DNA from 2 places in the Gordonia jinghuaiqii genome. Region 1 is predicted to be linked to the other one. Evidence: riboswitches for the same ligand, from Rfam matches in the RefSeq annotation. Region 1 holds a riboswitch; the other holds the start of a gene.
The links. Region 1 has a riboswitch for S-adenosylmethionine ahead of H1R19_RS08440 (bifunctional o-acetylhomoserine/o-acetylserine sulfhydrylase). Riboswitches for the same ligand answer to the same signal wherever they lie in the genome.

Region 1 (4,413 bases):
GTTCCGGCGCCGCGCTGAGGGTGTCGTCGAGCTGACGGTGTCGTCGAGCTGAGGGTGGTGTGAGGGTGCTCAGTCGCGCCGGGCGAGCTCGACCGTACGCTTCAGCAGGTCGCTGATCGCGTCGAACTCGGTGAGGAACCCGTCGTGACCCGTCTCGGACCGGACGACCTGCAGGCCGCCGACACAGTTACCCAGTTCTTCGGCGAGTTCGACCTGCAGCCGCAACGGGTACAGGCGATCGGAGTCGATACCCCCGACGATCACGGGGACGGTGCACTCGTTGAGGGCCTTCGTGACACCGCCGCGACCGCGTCCGACGTCGTGATGGTTGAGCACCTCGCTGAGTACGACGTAGCTGGCCGGATCGAAGCGCTCCATCAGCTTGGTGGCCTGATGGTCGAGGTAGCTCTGCACCGCGTAGCGCCCGCCGGTCAGCGGATTCTCTTCTCCCTGCGGATGATTGGCGAATCGCGCGTCGAGTTCGGGTTCGCTGCGATACATGAGGTGGGCGATCCGGCGTGCGATCCCCATGCCGTTCGACGGGATGCGGCCGGTGCCGTGGTAGTTGCCGCCGCACCAGTCCGGGTCGGCTTTGATCGCGGCGATCTGCGCGGACTGGATGCCGATCTGATCGGCGGTCGCGCGGGCCCCGACAGCCAGGACGAGTGCGCTGCGCACCCGATCGGGGTATTCGATGACCCACTCGAGTGCGCGGGCCCCGCCCATCGATCCGCCGAGAACCGCTCCGACACTGTCGATTCCGAGCAGGTCCAGCAGGGCGACCTCGGCGCGGACCTGATCGAGGACGGTGATCTGCGGAAACCGTGAGCCCCACGGCTGCCCGTCGGGTGCGATGGAGCCGGGCCCGGTCGATCCCTTACAGCCGCCGAGGACGTTCGCCGAGATGACGCACCACTCGTCGGTGTCGATGGCCTGGCCGGGACCGACCAGACCGTCCCACCAACCGGCGGTGTCGTGGTCGGCGTCGGCGGGACCGGTGACATGCGAGTCGCCGGTCAGTGCGTGCAGCGTGAGGATCACGTTGTCGCGGGTCGGCGACAACGTCCCCCAGCGCTGGAACGCCAGGGTGACGTCGTCGATCCGTTCACCGCTGTCCAGAGGCAGCGAGCCGATGGAGATGCCGACGAGCTGCCCGTCCGGGATCGACTCCCAGTCGGGCTGATCAGACGCTTTCGCGCTCAGGTCGATACTCACCGACAACGCTGCCTCACCTGTCTCACTTGGCCGCCGCGAATCCCTGTTCGAGATCTGCCAAGATGTCGTCGATACCTTCGATGCCCACGGCCAGACGCACCAGACCGGGGGTGACACCGGCGGCGAGCTGCTCCTCGGGGGTCAGCTGGCTGTGGGTGGTCGAGGCCGGATGGATGACCAGCGAGCGGACGTCGCCGATGTTGGCGACGTGGCTGTGCAGGCTCAGTGCGTCGACGAACTTCTTGCCCGCGTCGACGCCGCCGGAGATCTCGAAGGCGACGATCGCGCCCTGGCCCTTGGCCGCGATCTCCTGGCCGCGCTTGAACCACGGCGAGGACTCGAGGCCGGCGTAGGCGACGGACTCGACCTGGGCGTGACCCTCCAGGAACGCCGCGACCTTCTGCGCGTTGGCGACGTGGCGCTCGATGCGCAGGCTCAGCGTCTCCAGGCCCTGCGCGAGCAGGAACGCGTTGAAGGGGGAGATGGCGGCACCGGTGTCGCGCAGCCACTGGACGCGGGCCTTGAGTGCGTAGGCCGGTGCGCCGAGGTCGGCGAAGACGGCACCGTGGTAGCTGGGGTCGGGGGTGGTGAAACCGGGGAACAGGTCCTTACCGTCGCGCTGTCCGCGCCAGTCGAAGGTGCCGCCGTCGACGATGACGCCGCCGATCGCGGTGCCGTGTCCACCGATGTACTTGGTGGCCGAATGCACGACGATGTCGGCGCCGTGGGCGAGCGGGTTGATCAGGTACGGGGTGGCGACGGTGTTGTCGACGATGAGGGGCAGGCCGTTGCGGTGTGCGACCTCGGAGATCCCCTTGATGTCGAGGATCTCGTTGTTCGGGTTGGAGATCGACTCGCCGTAGAGTGCGCGGGTGTTGTCCTGGATCGCTGCCTGCCACGAGGCGGGGTCCTCGGGATCTTCGACGAAGCTGACCTCGATGCCGAGCTTGGGCAGCGTGTAGTGGAAGAGGTTGTAGGTCCCGCCGTAGAGACGCGGGCTCGAGACGACGTGTCCACCGGTCTCGACGATGTTGAGGATCGCGTAGGTCTCGGCGGCCTGGCCGGAGGCGACCAGGAGCGCGGCGACGCCACCCTCGAGTGCGGCGATGCGCTGCTCGACGGCATCCTGGGTCGGGTTCATGATGCGGGTGTAGATGTTGCCCGGCTCGGCGAGACCGAAGAGGTTCGCGGCATGCTGCGTGTCGTTGAAGACGTAGGACGTCGTCTGGTAGATCGGCAGGGCCCGCGCGTTCGTGGTGGCGTCGGCGGCCTGCCCGGCGTGGATCTGCTTGGTTTCGAAGCTCCAGTTGTCGACTGGATTGGTGTCTTCGGTGGAGTTGCCGACTGGGGCATCAGACATGACGATTGATCACTTTCTACGGTCGGCAGGGCCAAACTCGACCCTGTTGGGGTCCGACCTTCGGACCCGCGCTTGCCGGGGCATCGCTGTGCGATCCCACAACCATGTCATCACCCGGAGCACCCCACCGCGGTTGGAGGGTTGCCGATCAGCAAGCCGGGGCTTAACGCTGATACTCATGACCTGGCGACAAGGATATAACACGGATGTGACCGACTGAGAACCCTCCCGGTCACCGCGAACCGAACCCCCTCACCTGCCCGGAATTCGTGTATTCAAAGGTGTAGTCCGACCGGGTGAACTTGGGTGGCTCCTGTCGTGAACGCCCAGCTCGCGGGCGACGCCGCCGTTCCAGCGGTGTCGGTCTGCCCATGGTGGATCTAGGGTTCACCGCAGCCCCGGCCGCATCGGAATGATCGGCGACTTGGTCCGGGTCCGGGTAGGAGCGACGATGGCTGCGATGACACACCTCCGGTTTCGACGGGGGGCCTTGTGGATCGCCTCGGCCACCGGATTCTCCGTCGCGGCCGCTTTCTGTATGACGGGGGCGCCCGCGTCTGCGGAGAGCGCGGACTGCGGTGCCGGAGCGGTGATCGCCGTCGCCGGCACCAACGACCCGGCCGATGGCCTCATCGGGGTGCGGCAGCGCTACACGGGGATCGGGCCCGACAACACACCCGGCACTGCCGACGACGATCCCCGGTACACCGGAGACGGCAAGTATCGAGTCCTCGACGCCGAGTACCCCGCCACGATCTGGCCGATGGGTGCCGCAGGCTACGACGACAGCACCGGGCAGGGCGCCGCTGCGACGGCGCGGGCGATATCCGGGTACCAGGCGGCGTGTCAGGGGAAGCCGGTCGTCGTCGCGGGCTACTCCCAGGGGGCGCGCGTGGCCGGCGACGTGCTCGCGGGGATCGGGACGTCGGCGCCCGTCGACGAGAACGGTGATCCCCGGGAGGACGGCACCTACCGCCTCGTCGACGTCGAGAACACCCCCGACGACACCAGTGACGACGTACTCGTCAACACCGAGGGTCTGTCCGGAGAGTTGTATTCCGACCCCCGCCGTACCGGCGACAAGACCGGCCGCGGCATCGAACTGTCGTTGATCGGGATCATCCCCGGTCTGACGATGTCGGGCCCGCGCGGTGAGACGGATGCCGACAGCGGATTCGGCGTGCTCGAGGGCAGCGTCGTGTCGGTCTGCGTCGACGGCGACCCGATCTGCGATCTCCCCGACCCCGTTCACGACCCGATCGGTGCGATCGACGGGCTGCTCGGCTACTTCACCAAACACAACCTCTACCCCTACGCGATGTGGCGTGACCCCGATCAGCAGTGGTCCACCCGCCCGGTGGCATGCGACGTGGCAGGTACCGGTGTCTGCATGGTCGGCGCCGACTCGGCCTTCGCCGAACTCGTCGGCGGGTGGGCACGGGACGTCGGCTACACCGGCGAGATCGGCGATTTCCTGTCGGGGAGGCCGACGCTGGACCTCCCGTTCGGCATCGAACTGGCGAATCTGCAGCCGGTCGTCGCTCTGATGCAGGGGTTCCTGCCGTCGCTGCCGCAACTCGGATACGGCGCCTACCTGCCGAATGTCTTTGTCTTCGAGGACATCCTGCAAGGCATCGTGACGTTGTCCCCGGACCGGTTGCTCGCCGGGGTGACCGCACTGGCGGACAGCGTGCGCAGCATCGTGATGCTGCCGGTGAACTTCGTCCGGTACTGGGCAGGTGAGATCGTCGGACCGGTCGCCGTGTCCGGGTCGAACACCGCGGCCGTGCCGGCCGGCGTACAGGTGTCGAGGGTCGGCTTCGCCGCACTGGTGTCGA
Region 2 (4,413 bases), 2.4 Mb from region 1:
GGACAAGATGGGCTCGTTGTCGTTCACAGGGAAGGCGTCGGCGCTGCCGCGCTCGTACGCCGAGGCGATGGCCTACTACGACGACCTGCTCGAGAACGACCTGCAGGACACGTACATGTTGGAGGTCGGACGCAGGCTGTTCGCCACCCCTCCTGCGCCAGATGGGTTGCCCGCCGTACTTCGTCCACTGTGGCCGGCAATGTCCCGGGTCGCCGGTGAGGTGGCGATCACCTGCGGCATGGCCATCAGCCGGCCGAAGGTCCGTGAGGTCTTCGGGTTCCCGTTCACTCGGATGCGGCGCATCGAGTTCGCGGTGATGTGCCGGATTCTCCCGATTCTCTATCGCCGGGCGCCCAAGCGGATTCTGATGACGCCCCTCGCATACAACCGCTGGCAGTACGAACAGCTGGTACACAAACTGGAGGAAACCCAACTCGAGTCGTTCCGTCCCGATCCCGAACTCACGCCGCAGCATGTCTCGCTCGAGGGCGGGTGATGTGAAGACCGAGGATCTGCACGTCGTCGGTGGCGACTGTCTTCGCGCCTGCACGAGTGGCGGCGGGATCGTCCCGGTGGAGCAGTGATCTTGTCGATCGGGTCCGCACTCGCCGTCGTACCTCGCATACCCGACCGGCGACAGAAGCATCGCTTCGCGCGCGCAGCCTAGGCGACGCGGTATCGCGCGTTCTCGAAGACCGGCAGGACCTGTTCGCGGATGCGCTGTTCGGTGGCCGCCCCGTCGATCGGGGTGAGGATCACGGCGTCGGCGACCTCGGCGGCATAGATGTCGCGGAGCAGCGTCGTCAGGCCGGAGACGGTTCCGACATACCGGACGGTCTCCGAGTCGATCGCCGCGAACCGCCCGGCATGTTCTGCCGCTGCACGCGCGGAGGCCGCCTGAGGCGCGATCGCCACCTCGACTTCGAGGGCGACGACGAACTTCGCCGGATCGTGGCTTCCGGCCCGGAGCAGCGACCGCGCACGCTGCGCGTCCCGTAGCGTCTCGCGGCGCACCACGAGCGGGAACGTCCGCGCGAGCGGATCGCCGGCGACGGCGATCTGGAACTGCGGGCGTCCGATGCTGACGGTGTTGGTGGCGGCGGTGCCGGTGGAGGTGTCGGTGGCACTGTTCCGGGCCGCTGGTGCGTCGAGTTCGATGGTCATCTGAGTGTTATCCCTCGTCGAGTTCGGGTCGTGTGGTGGGTGCGTCAGCCGCCAGTGCGGTGAGCGCGTCGAGGAGACGGTCGACGTCGTCGGAGGTGGTCCCGGCGCCGAAGCTGGCGCGGACGGCGCCCCCGGGGTGGCCGAGGCGCTTGAGCAGCGGATGTGCGCAGAACTTGCCGTCACGAACCCCGATCCCGTGTTCGTCGCTGAGATATTCGGCGACGACCCGCGGGGCGAGGCCGTCGACGACGAAGCCGGCGATCCCCACCCGATCGGCGGAATCGGCGAAGATCCGTAGCGGCCGTACGCCGTCGATCGCGGCCAGCCCCGCGTCGAGGCGTTCGCACAGACGCAGCTCGTGCAGTCCGATCGCTTCCGGTCCGAGGTCGGCGAGGGCGGTGCAGGCCTCGGCGATCGACACCGCACCGAGCACATTCGGCGAACCCGCCTCGTGGCGGGCCGCGCCCGTGTGCCAGGTGGTACCCGTCTGCCGGGTCCCGCTCACGTCGACGTCGAGCGTCGCTCCCCCGCCCGCGAGGTAGGGATCGGCCGCGTCGAACCAGTCCGACCGACCGATCAGGACACCGGCGCCGAACGGCGCGTACGCCTTGTGACCGGAGAAGGCCAGGTAGTCGATGCCGTGACTGACCATCGAGAGGGCCCGGTGGGCGACGAGTTGCGCGGCGTCGACCAGGATGCGGGCGCCGTGGCGGTGCGCGATCGAGGCCAGCCTGCTGATCGGCAGGACCTCGCCGGTGACGTTCGACGCCGCGGTCACGGCCAGCAGCGACGCCGGCGCGGACGCGAGTTCGGCTTCCAGTGCGGCGAGAGTGTCCTCGATGGTGTCGCAGGCGGTGACTACGCGCGCGCGGCGGCGGCCGTCCTTCGGCGTGCACCACGGGAGGAGGTTGGCGTGGTGTTCGATGTCGAGGACCACGACGTCGGCCGGGGTGATGGAGGCCGCCAGATTGATCGCGTCGGTGGTGTTGCGGGTGAAGACGACGGTGTCGTCCGGGCGGCCGCGGACGAAGCTCCGCACCGTGTCGCGGGCCGCTTCATAGCGACGCGTGGTGAGCTGCGACAGATGACCGGCGCCGCGATGGACGCTGGCGTACTGGCCGAGCGCTGCGGCGACCTCGGCCGCCACCGCGCTAAGCGCCGGTGCGCTGGCGGCGTAGTCGAGGTTGGCGTAGGCGACGGTCCGCCCGTCGGTGAGCGGTACCTGCACGTCGGCACCCACGACCGGCGCCAGCGCCGGGATGAACCGGCCGCGAGAAGCGGCGGTGTCGGCGGGCGTGACGCGAGCAGAGGACGAAACGGGTGCTGAGAGAACAGCGGTCATGACAAGAGCTCCTCGAGAATCCACACTTGCCGCGTCCGGGTTCGGTACGCAGCCAGGTCGTCACCCGGAGCACCCCACCGTGGAGGAGGGTTGCCGGCCAGCGAGCCGGGGCTTGTCACTGGCACTCATGACCTACGACACAGATTCGCCGACATTGCCCTGACGTGTCAATTTTCATTCAGCGTGATTCGAAGTTAGGGCACACTTACCTGTAGCGTGGCGGGCGTGTCCCCCACAGATGTGTTCGTGTTGTCGCGCCCGCACGGGACCGTGCGGGGCCGGGGAGTGACCGCTGCGTTCACCGACGTCGACGAGGCGTCGGCATCGTTGAGGTCCGGCGCGGTGAGATCTCTGACCGGCGCGATCCCCTTCGACGTCGCCGACACCGCGGCGCTCGTGGCGCCGGAGGCGCTGCTGTCGACCGGCACTCCCCTGTCCGGCGGGGCACCGCTGACGCGTCGTGCGGTCTCGACCGTCCTGCACCCCACCGGCGAGGAGCACCGTGAGCGTGTCGCGCATGCCGTGAAGCGCATCGTCGCCGGCGACGTCGGCAAGGTGGTACTGGCACGCAGCGTCGACATCGTGCTCGACGACGCGGTACGACCCGCCGAACTGCTCGACGCACTCGCCGGCGGCAACGCCGGCCACAACGCCTTCGGTGTCGATCTCGGCGCGGCAACGGGGTCGGGATCGTGGCTGCTGGGCGCGAGTCCCGAAGCGCTGCTCCGCAAATCGGGCCGGACCGTGACCTGTCACCCGTATGCGGGGTCGGCTCCGCGATCCCCCGATCCGGGAATCGACCGCGCAACCGCCGAGGAGCTGTCCTCCTCGGCGAAGGACCTCGCCGAACACGCCTTCGTCGTCGAGCATCTGCGAGAGCGGCTGACGCATCTGTGCGACGACGTGCAGGCCCCGTCGACCCCACAGCTGGAGTCCACCGGCGAGATGTGGCATCTCGCCACCCCGATCCGCGCGACGCTGCGCGATCGGTCGACCACCGCCCTCGACCTCGCACTCCTGCTCGGACCGACGCCGGCGGTGTGCGGAACACCGAGTGATGTTGCCGCCCAGATCATCCGGGAGGTCGAGGGAGATCGCGGCTTCTACGCCGGCGCGGTGGGATGGTGCGACGCCGCAGGCGACGGCGAATGGATGGTCACCATCAGGTGCCTGGAACTCGCCGCCGATCGTCGGAGCCTGCGCACCTGGGCCGGCGGCGGCATCGTCGAACACTCCGACCCGCAAGCCGAGCTCGACGAGACCGCCGCCAAGCTACGGACCGTGCTGAATGCTCTCGGCATCGGGGAGATCTGAGCCAGGCTCGGCGCCACTTTCGGCCCAGCCGGTGCCCGATTCAACCCTGGGCCTGATTCAACCCAGTGCCTGATCGAGATCCCCGAGCAGGTCGTCGATGCCTTCGAGCCCGACCGACAGGCGCACGACCGAGTCGCTGAGGCCGATCGCGGCCCGACCCTCGGGGCCCATCGCGCGATGGGTTGTGGTGGCCGGGTGGGTGATCAGCGACTTCGAGTCCCCGAGATTGTTGGAGATGTCGACGATCCGCAGCGCGTTGAGCACCTCGAAGGCGCGCTTCTTGCCGTCGATGCCGTCGTGGTCGTTGAGCTCGAAGGTCACCACGGTACCGCCGCCGGACATCTGCGAGGTGGCCAGCGCGTACTGCGGATGTGATTGCAGGAACGGGTATTTCACCCAGCGCACCCGCGGATCACTCTCCAGGAACTCGGCGATGCGCAGCGCCGAGGCCACCGAGGCGTCGACGCGCAGGCGCATCGTCTCGAGGCCCTTGACCAGTGTCCAGGCGTTGAAGGGGCTCAGCGCCGGACCGGTGTGACGCATCAGCTGCTGCACCGGGCCGTCGATGTAGTCCTTGGGCCCCAGGACCGCAC

Region 2: it holds a riboswitch for S-adenosylmethionine, as region 1 does, so the genes downstream of both, H1R19_RS19070 (aminotransferase class V-fold PLP-dependent enzyme) here and H1R19_RS08440 (bifunctional o-acetylhomoserine/o-acetylserine sulfhydrylase) in region 1, are expected to answer to the same signal.

The regions. Positions count from the first base shown of each region.
Region 1 covers NZ_CP059491.1:1,895,800-1,900,212, forward strand. Annotated here, with positions in the region: gene H1R19_RS08430 (hypothetical protein) at 1-18, shown strand, start outside; gene metX (homoserine O-acetyltransferase MetX) at 70-1,221, opposite strand; gene H1R19_RS08440 (bifunctional o-acetylhomoserine/o-acetylserine sulfhydrylase) at 1,238-2,575, opposite strand; SAM riboswitch class IV at 2,639-2,759, opposite strand; gene H1R19_RS08445 (PE-PPE domain-containing protein) at 3,114-4,413, shown strand, end outside.
Region 2 covers NZ_CP059491.1:4,277,245-4,281,657, forward strand. Annotated here, with positions in the region: gene H1R19_RS19060 (oxygenase MpaB family protein) at 1-496, shown strand, start outside; gene H1R19_RS19065 (hypothetical protein) at 664-1,164, opposite strand; gene H1R19_RS19070 (aminotransferase class V-fold PLP-dependent enzyme) at 1,172-2,506, opposite strand; SAM riboswitch class IV at 2,524-2,639, opposite strand; gene H1R19_RS19075 (isochorismate synthase) at 2,747-3,820, shown strand; gene H1R19_RS19080 (O-succinylhomoserine sulfhydrylase) at 3,878-4,413, opposite strand, start outside.